DNA from 4 places in the Streptomyces sp. IBSBF 3136 genome. Region 1 is predicted to be linked to each of the others. Evidence: riboswitches for the same ligand, from Rfam matches in the RefSeq annotation. Region 1 holds a riboswitch; each other region holds the start of a gene.
What was found. Region 1 has a riboswitch for cyclic di-AMP ahead of V7E45_RS24050 (C40 family peptidase). Riboswitches for the same ligand answer to the same signal wherever they lie in the genome.

Region 1 (2,167 bases):
CGGGTGTCGCTGACCGAGCAGGAGAAGATGTTCGGCCGCCGCAAGGACACCGGCGCACCGCTCGACGGCGCCAGGGAGACCGACGTCCCCGACTACGCCAAGGACCCGCACGGCACCGCCATTCCGCTGGACGCGCACATCCGCAAGGCCAACCCGCGCACCGCCGGAACCGACGACTCCCGCATCCTGCGCCGCGGCTACAACTACGACCGGGGCGTGGACAAGGTGGGCAACCTCGACATGGGCCTGGTCTTCTGCTGCTACCAGCAGGACGTCAGGCGCCAGTTCGAGGCCGTGCAGACCCGGCTGATCGACGAACCGCTCGTCGACTACATCTCGCCGACGGGCGGTGGCTACTTCTTCGCCCTGCCCGGGGTGCGGGACGCGAAGGACTGGCTCGGCAGGGGCCTGCTGTCCGCCTGACCGCCCGACGAGGGAATTCGGGACACTTCCCGCCAAGTCCCGCCACATCACGGCAGACGGGCCGCGCGCCACGGCGGAGCTGAGCGAAGGTCACGAAAATGTATCGGGCATATCACCCACCAACCTTCACAGCGGCCCCACGACTTGGCTAGCGTTCCGGCCAGGTCGTGCGACCACCACCGGCGAACGTCGCCGGGCCGCGCGGCCTCCGCCGAGTCCGGCGCGCCCGCGGGCGACCGGAGCCGGGGACCCACCGACCTCGGGGTGAATCGGCCCGGCTCCCTTCGCGGGAGCGGGCCGTAGGGCAACCCTTCCGAACCACCCGCCCGAACCCGACAGCTAACCCGGTAGGCGGAACACGGAAGGAGTCGCCTGCATTGGCGTCGCACCGCAAGTCCCGCCCCACGGGCACCCGGGTGTCCGGCATACGCACCCCCGTCCTCGCCACAGCCGCCCTCACCTCCGTGGCGCTGCTGTCCCAGACCGCCGAGGCCACCCCCTCCGCCGACGGCAGGCCGAGCGTGGAGGAGGTGCAGAAGAAGGTCGACGACCTGTACCGCCAGGCCGAGTCCGCGACCGGGAAGTACGACGCGGCCAAGGAGCGGACCGCCGAGGAACGCAAACGCGTCGACACCCTGCTCGACGACGTGGCCAAGCGCACGGCCACCCTCAACACGGCACGCGAGGAACTGGGTTCGTTCGCCGCGGCCCAGTACCGGACCGGGGCCGTCACCCCCGGCACCGCGACCTTCCTGCTCGCGGACTCCCCGCAGGACTACTTCGACCGGACGCAGCTGATGAACCGGCTGACCTCGCGCCAGAAGGGCATGGTGGACGACTACGTCACCGCGCAGGCCGCCACCCTGAAGACGCGCCGCAAGGCCGTCACGAGCCTCAAGTCGCTCACCCGGTCGCAGAACGACCTGAAGACGGCCAAGTCCACCGTCCAGGAGAAGCTGTCCGCCGCACGCAAGCTGCTGTCCACGCTCACGGCGCAGGAGAAGGAACGCCTCGCGGCGATCGAGCGGCAGAAGCGGCAGGAGGCCGCGCGCAAGGCGGCGGAACTCGCCAGGAAGCAGGCCGCGGCCGCGCAGGCGGCGAAGCAGCAGGGCCCCAGCACGTCCTCGGGCTCGTCGTCGGACTCCGGTTCCGGCACGTCCTCGGGCTCCTCCTCCGGCTCGGGCACCTCCACCTCGGACAGCACGTACGCGGCCAAGGCCGCCAAGGCGCTCGACTTCGCCCGCGCACAGATCGGCAAGCCCTACGTCTGGGGCGCGACCGGGCCCGGCTCGTACGACTGCTCCGGACTCACCTCGGCCGCCTGGAAGGCCGCGGGCGTCACCCTGCCGCGCACCACCTACGACCAGGTCGACGCCGGCACCACGGTGTCCCTGACCGACGCCCAGCCCGGCGACCTCGTCTTCTTCTACGACGACATCAGCCACGTCGGCATCTACATCGGCAACGGCATGATGATCCACGCCCCCAAGCCGGGTGCCTACGTCCGTGAGGAGTCCATCTACTACGGCGGCGCGTCGATCATCCACAGCGTGGTCCGCCCGGCCTGAGGTCCCCTTCGACGCCCGGGGCCGGCCGCCGTCACCCCCGTATCCCCAACTCCTCCCGCCACTTGATCAGCTGGCGGGTCGGATCGCCCGTGTACGACCAGGGGGTCCGGGTGGCGCGCCGGCCCAGCAGGCGCAGTACGTCCGCCGCGACGTCCGGCGTGCCGGCCAGACAGGCC
Region 2 (2,167 bases), on a different contig from region 1:
GTGGCTTCGAGCAAGCCTTCCTCGACAGCCGCCAATCCGGCCTGGACATCGGCTTCCAGAGCCTGGTCCCGCACGCTCAGCCCGAACGGCCCGACGACGGTCACGAGGGGTCTCCTGTCTGCTGGTGTCTGCTGCGCGATTACACGGTTTGTCGATAGGTCGCTGCCATCACTCAAGTCAGCGTATCCGGTCCTGTTTCGATCACCGATAGCGCCCACCGGTCCAGCCCGGGCGGTATCGGATCACGGCCGGTATGTTTTCGATCATCTGATAAGAGCTGAGTTCTACCGACTTACGCCGAACTAGTCCATTTTGTCGCGAACTGCGCGGTGGCTGGATTACTCCTTTCGTGCCATGGCCAGCGAATGTCTCGAATCCCCCATGTCTGATTTGATACGCTTTGCCATTTCGTGAGTTGGGTCACGGTCGCCCGTGTACCCGAACGATCGCGCCACCCCCGGTCCGCCCTTGCCGCAGTGGCCAGTTGAGGGTTGGCAACCGCAAAGGATCAAGTACCCCATAAGGCACAGACCAAGGTCAACTAGTGCTTTATGTGAATCCGACGCTTGTTCCGGACATGTGCTCTCGCATAGCTTCCGGGCCTGTCAGGCGAACGCCGAATCCTGCCGCGTCTGACACCACCCATCGACGAACTCATTCGTACGGCAGGAGCGGGGGAACCAGGTAAGTCGCCGGACCGGACGGCACACGTCGCGCCGGGACGGCTAGGGGTGAAGTCGTGCCTCCCCCCAGGGGCACGGCCGGGCACCTCCCCGCCCGAACCCGACAGCTCACCCCGCAGGCGACGGAGAGGATGTTCGCCATGCCTGCTGCCGCCCAGCGCCGCACCAACCGTCTCTTCCGCACGCTCGCCGTCGCCGGTACCGGTGCCGCCGTCCTCGCGCTCCCCCTCATCGGCGCGACGGCCGCCTCCGCCGCCACCCCCGCCGCCACGACCGTCTCCACCACCCCGGCCGGGTACCCCAACAACCTCGACGGCTGGATCCGCGAGTCCCTCGCGATCATGAAGGAGAAGGCCATACCGGGCACCTACAACGGCATCTACCGCAACGTGATCCGTGAGTCGTCCGGCAACCCGAACGCCATCAACCTGTGGGACTCCAACGCCGCCGCGGGCATCCCGTCCAAGGGCCTGCTCCAGGTCATCGACCCGACGTTCACCGCGTACCACGTGGCCGGAACGTCCTTCAACATCTACGACCCGGTCGCCAACATCACCGCCGCCTGCAACTACGCGGCCAAGCGGTACGGGTCGATCGACAACGTCTTCGGCGCCTACTGACCGGCACCGGTGACTGATCACCACTGAGGTCCCGGTCAGTCGGTCGGGAACAGTCTTTCGAGGACGACGGCGATGCCGTCGTCCTCGTTCGACGTGGTGAGCTCGTCGGCCACCGCCTTCAGCTCGGGATGGGCGTTGGCCATGGCCACACCGTGTCCGGCCCAGTCGAACATCGGAATGTCGTTGGGCATGTCGCCGAAGGCGAGGGCCCGGCCGGCGGCGATCCCCAGGTGGTCCGCGGCCAGTGCCAGCCCCGTCGCCTTGGTCACACCGCACGGCTGGAGTTCCACGGTCCCCGGACCCGACATCGTGACGGTCGCGAGCGAGCCCACCGCCGACCGCGCGATCGACGCCAACTCGTCGTCCGACAGCGCCTGGTGGCGCAGCAGCACCTTGCTGATGGGCTCGCTCCACAGGTCGTCGCGCCGGTCCACCCGCACCGCGGGCAGGGTCGGGTGCGGCATCAGGTACCCCGGTTCGATCAGGGTGAGCCCGTCCACGCCGTCCTGGTCGACGGCCGCGTAGACCTGGCCCACCTCGGCCTCGATCTTGCCGAGCGCGGTCTCGGCCAGTTCCCGGTCCAGCCGGACCGACCACAGCATGCGGTCCGTCCCGGCGTCGTACACCTGCGCGCCCTGCCCGCACACCGCGAGCCCCGTGCAGCCGAGCGCGTCCAGCAGGGGCCGTACCCGGGGGGCCGGCCGGCCGGTCACCACCAGGTGCCGGGCGCCGGCCCGCGCCGCCCGTTCGAGCGCGGCCAGCGACCGGTCGGAGACGGTGTCGTCAGCACGCAGCAGCGTCCCGTCCAGGTCGGTGGCGATCAGTGCGTATGCGGGGGGTACGGCCATGATCAGAGAATACGGA
Region 3 (2,167 bases), on a different contig from region 1:
CCTCAGCGGTCGGTGGACAGTCGTAGGGCTGGGAACCCTCCAGCCCTCAGGTCTTCTGTGATCGACCTGATGAGGATGCGGCCAGATCCTCAAGTAGGCGTCTAAGACGTCGTTTCTTATGGCTGACGCTCGCGCCGTTGACTGACTGCGCGGATGTCAGTGCGGTATGGGAGCCTCCCGGGCATGAGTTACGACCTTGCTGTCTGGGAAGGCGAGAGACCAGCGGATGACAAGACCGCCGGCCAGATCTTCAGCGATCTGTACGACCGCTACATCGATGGGGAGGTGGAGGAGCCTCCCTCCGAACGCATTGCGGCCTACGTCGCTGCGTTGCTTGAGCGGTGGCGCGACATCACCGAGGACGACGAGGACACCTCGCCCTGGTCCACCGGTCCGCTGATCGACGAGGCAAGCGGTCCGCTGATCTACTTCGCCATGCGGTGGAGCATGGCTGAAGAGGCATCGGCCTACGCGGCGGCCGTCGCGCAGTCCATGGGGCTGATCTGCTTCGACGTTCAGCAAGACCGGCTCAGGCCGTGAGCGCGCTACTGGACGGTCTGCACCACTTCGTGACCGCATACTTTGGCTGTGGTGCACAGACTCAGCACCTCGCATCTGAACCGAGTGGGAGCCCACGGTCCGTACACGAAGGGAGGCCCTGACTTGTGAGCCAGGGCCTCCTGTGTGTCCTCAGGTGCCGCTTACACGGGTTCTCCGTGTAGTCCCTCTAGTCGGTCCTAGGGATGGCGGAACGACCAGGTAGAGCTGTGCCGTGCTTGGTGATCAAGACTGTCCCCGGGCGAACCGCACGATCCCGATGATGAAAAGGGTCAGTCCGCTCGTGGCGAGCACTGCCGTGGTACCGGCCTGGTAGTACGAGACCTTCTCCATCGCCCGATGGAGACCGCCTGCAAAGACTCCGCCGAGGAGCCCCACCAGGAGAATGATCGCGGTCTCGTACTTCCGCATCGTCCTGGACTTGTCGTCGTCCTCGTTACTGCCGCCGCCGTTACCGACGTTGCCAGTACCCGGACCCTGTGTGCTGCCGTGTGCCGCACTCATTGCAACCGATCCTTCGTTGATCGCCTGCGAGGTGAGCTGTCGGATTCGGACCGGTTGAGTTGCCCGGCCGCATCCCTGATCGGGACACGGCTTCACCCCTAGCCGCACCAGCGATCGACGCTGGCTTCGGCACCTACCTTGGGTCCCCCGCTCCTGCCGTGTCCGTGTGAAGCGACTGGGCATCCGAACGGCGGCAGGATTCGGCGTTCCGCCCGGACGGCCCCACCGTTCCTGTGATGGGGACTTGTCGTGATGACGGATCTTGACGCACCGATGACCGAAAATCCCAATCGATTCGGTGATTTGTGGCGATGCTCACGGGAGGCACTCAGTGCCACGACATCATCCCTAATTCCCGTTGTGTGCAGGGAAGTTGGGGCTCCGCATGGACACGTTGGCGAGCGCCCCAGGCCGGGGCTCGTACACGCGCGTAGACGGTTCAGAGTTACCGCACGGTACGGCGCCATGTGGATGTAGGGAGCGTCACTTGCCGCACGCCGGTGCGGACCATCAGCGTCCTGCCGTCCTCGTGGAGAGCGGCGGTGCTGCCGTTGTACCGCCCGGATGACGTGAGAAGCGCCCTTGGGAGAGCAGGCAGGGCGGCCGACGATGCCTCGTCGCCGTCACTCGGGAACTGTTCGAGCTTCAGGCCCTCAGCGCGGAGGGGATGCTGCTGTACAGCTACGAAGTACAGCAACGCCAGCAACCGCCAGCGTCCAACGGTGGTCGACCTGCCCCTCCCCGGAGCCTGCATGACCTTCTGTGACCGTCCTACTTAGAGCTACGGATCAGAAGGTTGCAGGTTCGAATCCTGCCGAGTGCACAGCAGACCAGAGGCCCTGTGGAGTGATCCACAGGGCCTCTGGCTTTTGCCTTGACGGCAGTGTTTGACGGCACCGCCTCAGAGGGCGGGTGTAGGGCCGATCAGGGATGTCATGTGGATCATGGGACTCACCTGGGTGGAGCTGAGTACTCCTACTCATGCGCCCGCCTCGCCCGCACGAGCAAGGTGACGAGTATGAACTTACCCGTCGCCCCGCCGGCCTTCGACGCGACCACCGGCCTGGGACAGCGCCCCCGTGCCGACCGGGGCGCGGACATCGGA
Region 4 (2,167 bases), on a different contig from region 1:
GGCTCGCCATCCAGCACGGCTTCAGCCAGATCCATCCCGCGCGGGTGATGGCGGCCTGGGTCACCGACAGCCCGAACACCCAGCTCAACGGCCGGGTCAGCTCGCTGCGGTTCCGCTTCGTCAGCGCGATGGCCGGGGTGCTCGGCGTCGGCGGCGACCTCACCGGGTGGACCGGCGAGGAGCTGGCCGAGGCCCGCCGGTGGGTGGAGCTCTACAAGGAGATACGCCCGGTCGTCCAGCGGGGCGAGCTGTACCGGCTGCTGCCCCCGGCGGGCGGGCAGAGCGCCGTCCAGTACGTCCTCGGGGACGAGTCGGTCGTCCTCGCCTGCCTCCAGGCGCAGCACTACGGCGAGCCGGTACCGGCGCTGCGGCTGCGTGGACTCGACCCCACCGCATCGTACGAATGCCGCGAAACGGGCGAAGTGTATCGGGGTGCGGTCCTGTTGCACCACGGCCTGCGCACCGGCCTCAAGGGCGACCTGGACGCCACCGTCCTCCGGCTGCGCCGCGTCTAGCCTGCCTGCCCGCCTGTCCGAATCGCCGTATTCCTCCAACTCGATCCGGATTGGCGGAGGGTGGCGGACGGGGGCGTGAGGAGCGTCATAGCCGTGACCCAGTGTGGCGCGTCATGTGCACGTAATTCCGGTGCGGACGAGGGAATTCGACACGACGCGCCGTCCGGAATTCACACAGAGTGACCGTACTTTCCCGAATTGGATCATCTGGGGGGCTCCTGCCGAGACCAGGTTGCTTGTCCGGCCACGTCCCGCTCGCTTACGTTCGCCACCAATCCGGACGGAACGCCGAATCCTGCCGCCGCCCGGAGTCCCCACACACATGACCCGTGTTCGGCAGGAGCGGGGGACCCCTCAGGTACGACTGCCTGTCCCGGTCTCCGGGGCACAGGCTCGGGGTGCAGCCGCGGTGAGCGGCCGGGCAGCTCCAGCCCGAACCCGACAGCTCACCTCGCAGGCGCCGGAGAGGAACGCGCCATGCCCGCGAAGGGTAAGCACCGACGCCCCAGGAACCGGCGTCTCAGCCGCTCCATCGCCGTCGCCGGAACCGGCGGTGCCGCACTGGCCCTGCCGCTCCTCGGGGCCACCGGAGCGCACGCCGCCACGCCGCAGACCGCTCCCGGCGGGTCGGCCCGGTCCCTGCCCGCCGTGCAGAACGCGGCCGCGGAGAAGGCCGCCGCGCAGACGGGCCAGGGCGCGCGCAGCTACACGGTGAGGACCGGGGACTGCCTGGCGAGGATCGCCGACGAGCAGCACGTCGAGGGCGGCTGGCAGCGGCTCTACCAGGACAACCGGCAGGCCGTCGGCGCGGACCCCGCGCTGATCCACCCGGGCCTGAAGCTGTCCCTCGGCGCGAAGGCGGACACGGCGCACACGGCGCACACCGAGTCCTCCGCGGCTTCGAGGACGTCCTCGCGTCCGCGGCCGGCCCCGTCCGCCCCGGCAGCGCAGCCGGCCCCCTCCGCCCCGGCCGCCCAAGCGGCTCCTGCGGCGCAGGCCGCCCCGGCCGAGCAGGCTGCTCCGGCCGCCGGCTACACCCTCCCGGTCACCGGCGGCACCATCGGCACCGGCTACCACGTGCCCGGCAGCATGTGGTCCAGCGGCCACCACACCGGCGTCGACTTCGTCGTGCCGACCGGCACCCCGGTCAAGGCGGTCGCCGCCGGCACCGTGGTCTCCGCCGGATGGGGCGGCGCCTACGGCAACCAGGTCGTCATCAAGCTCGGCGACGGCTACTACGCTCAGTACGGCCACCTCTCCCAGCTCTCCGTGTCGGCCGGCCAGACCGTGACGGCGGGTCAGCGGCTCGGACTGTCGGGCGCCACCGGCAACGTGACCGGCCCGCACCTGCACTTCGAGATCCGCACCACCCCGAACTACGGGTCGGACGTCGACCCGGTCGGCTACCTCCGCTCGCACGGCGTCCCCGTCGGCTGAGGAGCACCCCACGAACCATCTCCCTGACGCACCGAAGGCCGGCCCCCCGATCCCCGGGACCGGCCTTCGGTGTGTCCCGCACGAGCCCTGCTCGCGGTGTGTCGGGCCGCGGTGTATTCCCGCGTGCCGTCTGTCGGGGAAGTGGCTTATCTCACCGTCCGTCAACCCCGTATTACGGTCGCGTAGGTCACATAAAAAGGTGAATCATGGTCCGA

Region 2: it holds a riboswitch for cyclic di-AMP, as region 1 does, so the genes downstream of both, V7E45_RS05495 (transglycosylase SLT domain-containing protein) here and V7E45_RS24050 (C40 family peptidase) in region 1, are expected to answer to the same signal.
Region 3: it holds a riboswitch for cyclic di-AMP, as region 1 does, so the genes downstream of both, V7E45_RS14480 (hypothetical protein) here and V7E45_RS24050 (C40 family peptidase) in region 1, are expected to answer to the same signal.
Region 4: it holds a riboswitch for cyclic di-AMP, as region 1 does, so the genes downstream of both, V7E45_RS07170 (M23 family metallopeptidase) here and V7E45_RS24050 (C40 family peptidase) in region 1, are expected to answer to the same signal.

The regions. Positions count from the first base shown of each region.
Region 1 covers NZ_JAJSZC010000120.1:14,108-16,274, reverse strand. Annotated here, with positions in the region: gene efeB (iron uptake transporter deferrochelatase/peroxidase subunit) at 1-423, shown strand, start outside; cyclic di-AMP (ydaO/yuaA leader) riboswitch at 623-792, shown strand; gene V7E45_RS24050 (C40 family peptidase) at 801-1,991, shown strand; gene V7E45_RS24045 (hypothetical protein) at 2,023-2,167, opposite strand, start outside.
Region 2 covers NZ_JAJSZC010000015.1:33,882-36,048, reverse strand. Annotated here, with positions in the region: gene V7E45_RS05500 (polyprenyl synthetase family protein) at 1-104, opposite strand, end outside; cyclic di-AMP (ydaO/yuaA leader) riboswitch at 637-820, shown strand; gene V7E45_RS05495 (transglycosylase SLT domain-containing protein) at 824-1,303, shown strand; gene V7E45_RS05490 (HAD family hydrolase) at 1,339-2,151, opposite strand.
Region 3 covers NZ_JAJSZC010000054.1:18,054-20,220, reverse strand. Annotated here, with positions in the region: gene V7E45_RS14485 (hypothetical protein) at 184-540, shown strand; gene V7E45_RS14480 (hypothetical protein) at 784-1,062, opposite strand; cyclic di-AMP (ydaO/yuaA leader) riboswitch at 1,069-1,254, opposite strand; gene V7E45_RS14475 (DUF6234 family protein) at 2,081-2,167, shown strand, end outside.
Region 4 covers NZ_JAJSZC010000021.1:6,367-8,533, reverse strand. Annotated here, with positions in the region: gene V7E45_RS07175 (alpha-galactosidase) at 1-515, shown strand, start outside; cyclic di-AMP (ydaO/yuaA leader) riboswitch at 831-988, shown strand; gene V7E45_RS07170 (M23 family metallopeptidase) at 993-1,952, shown strand.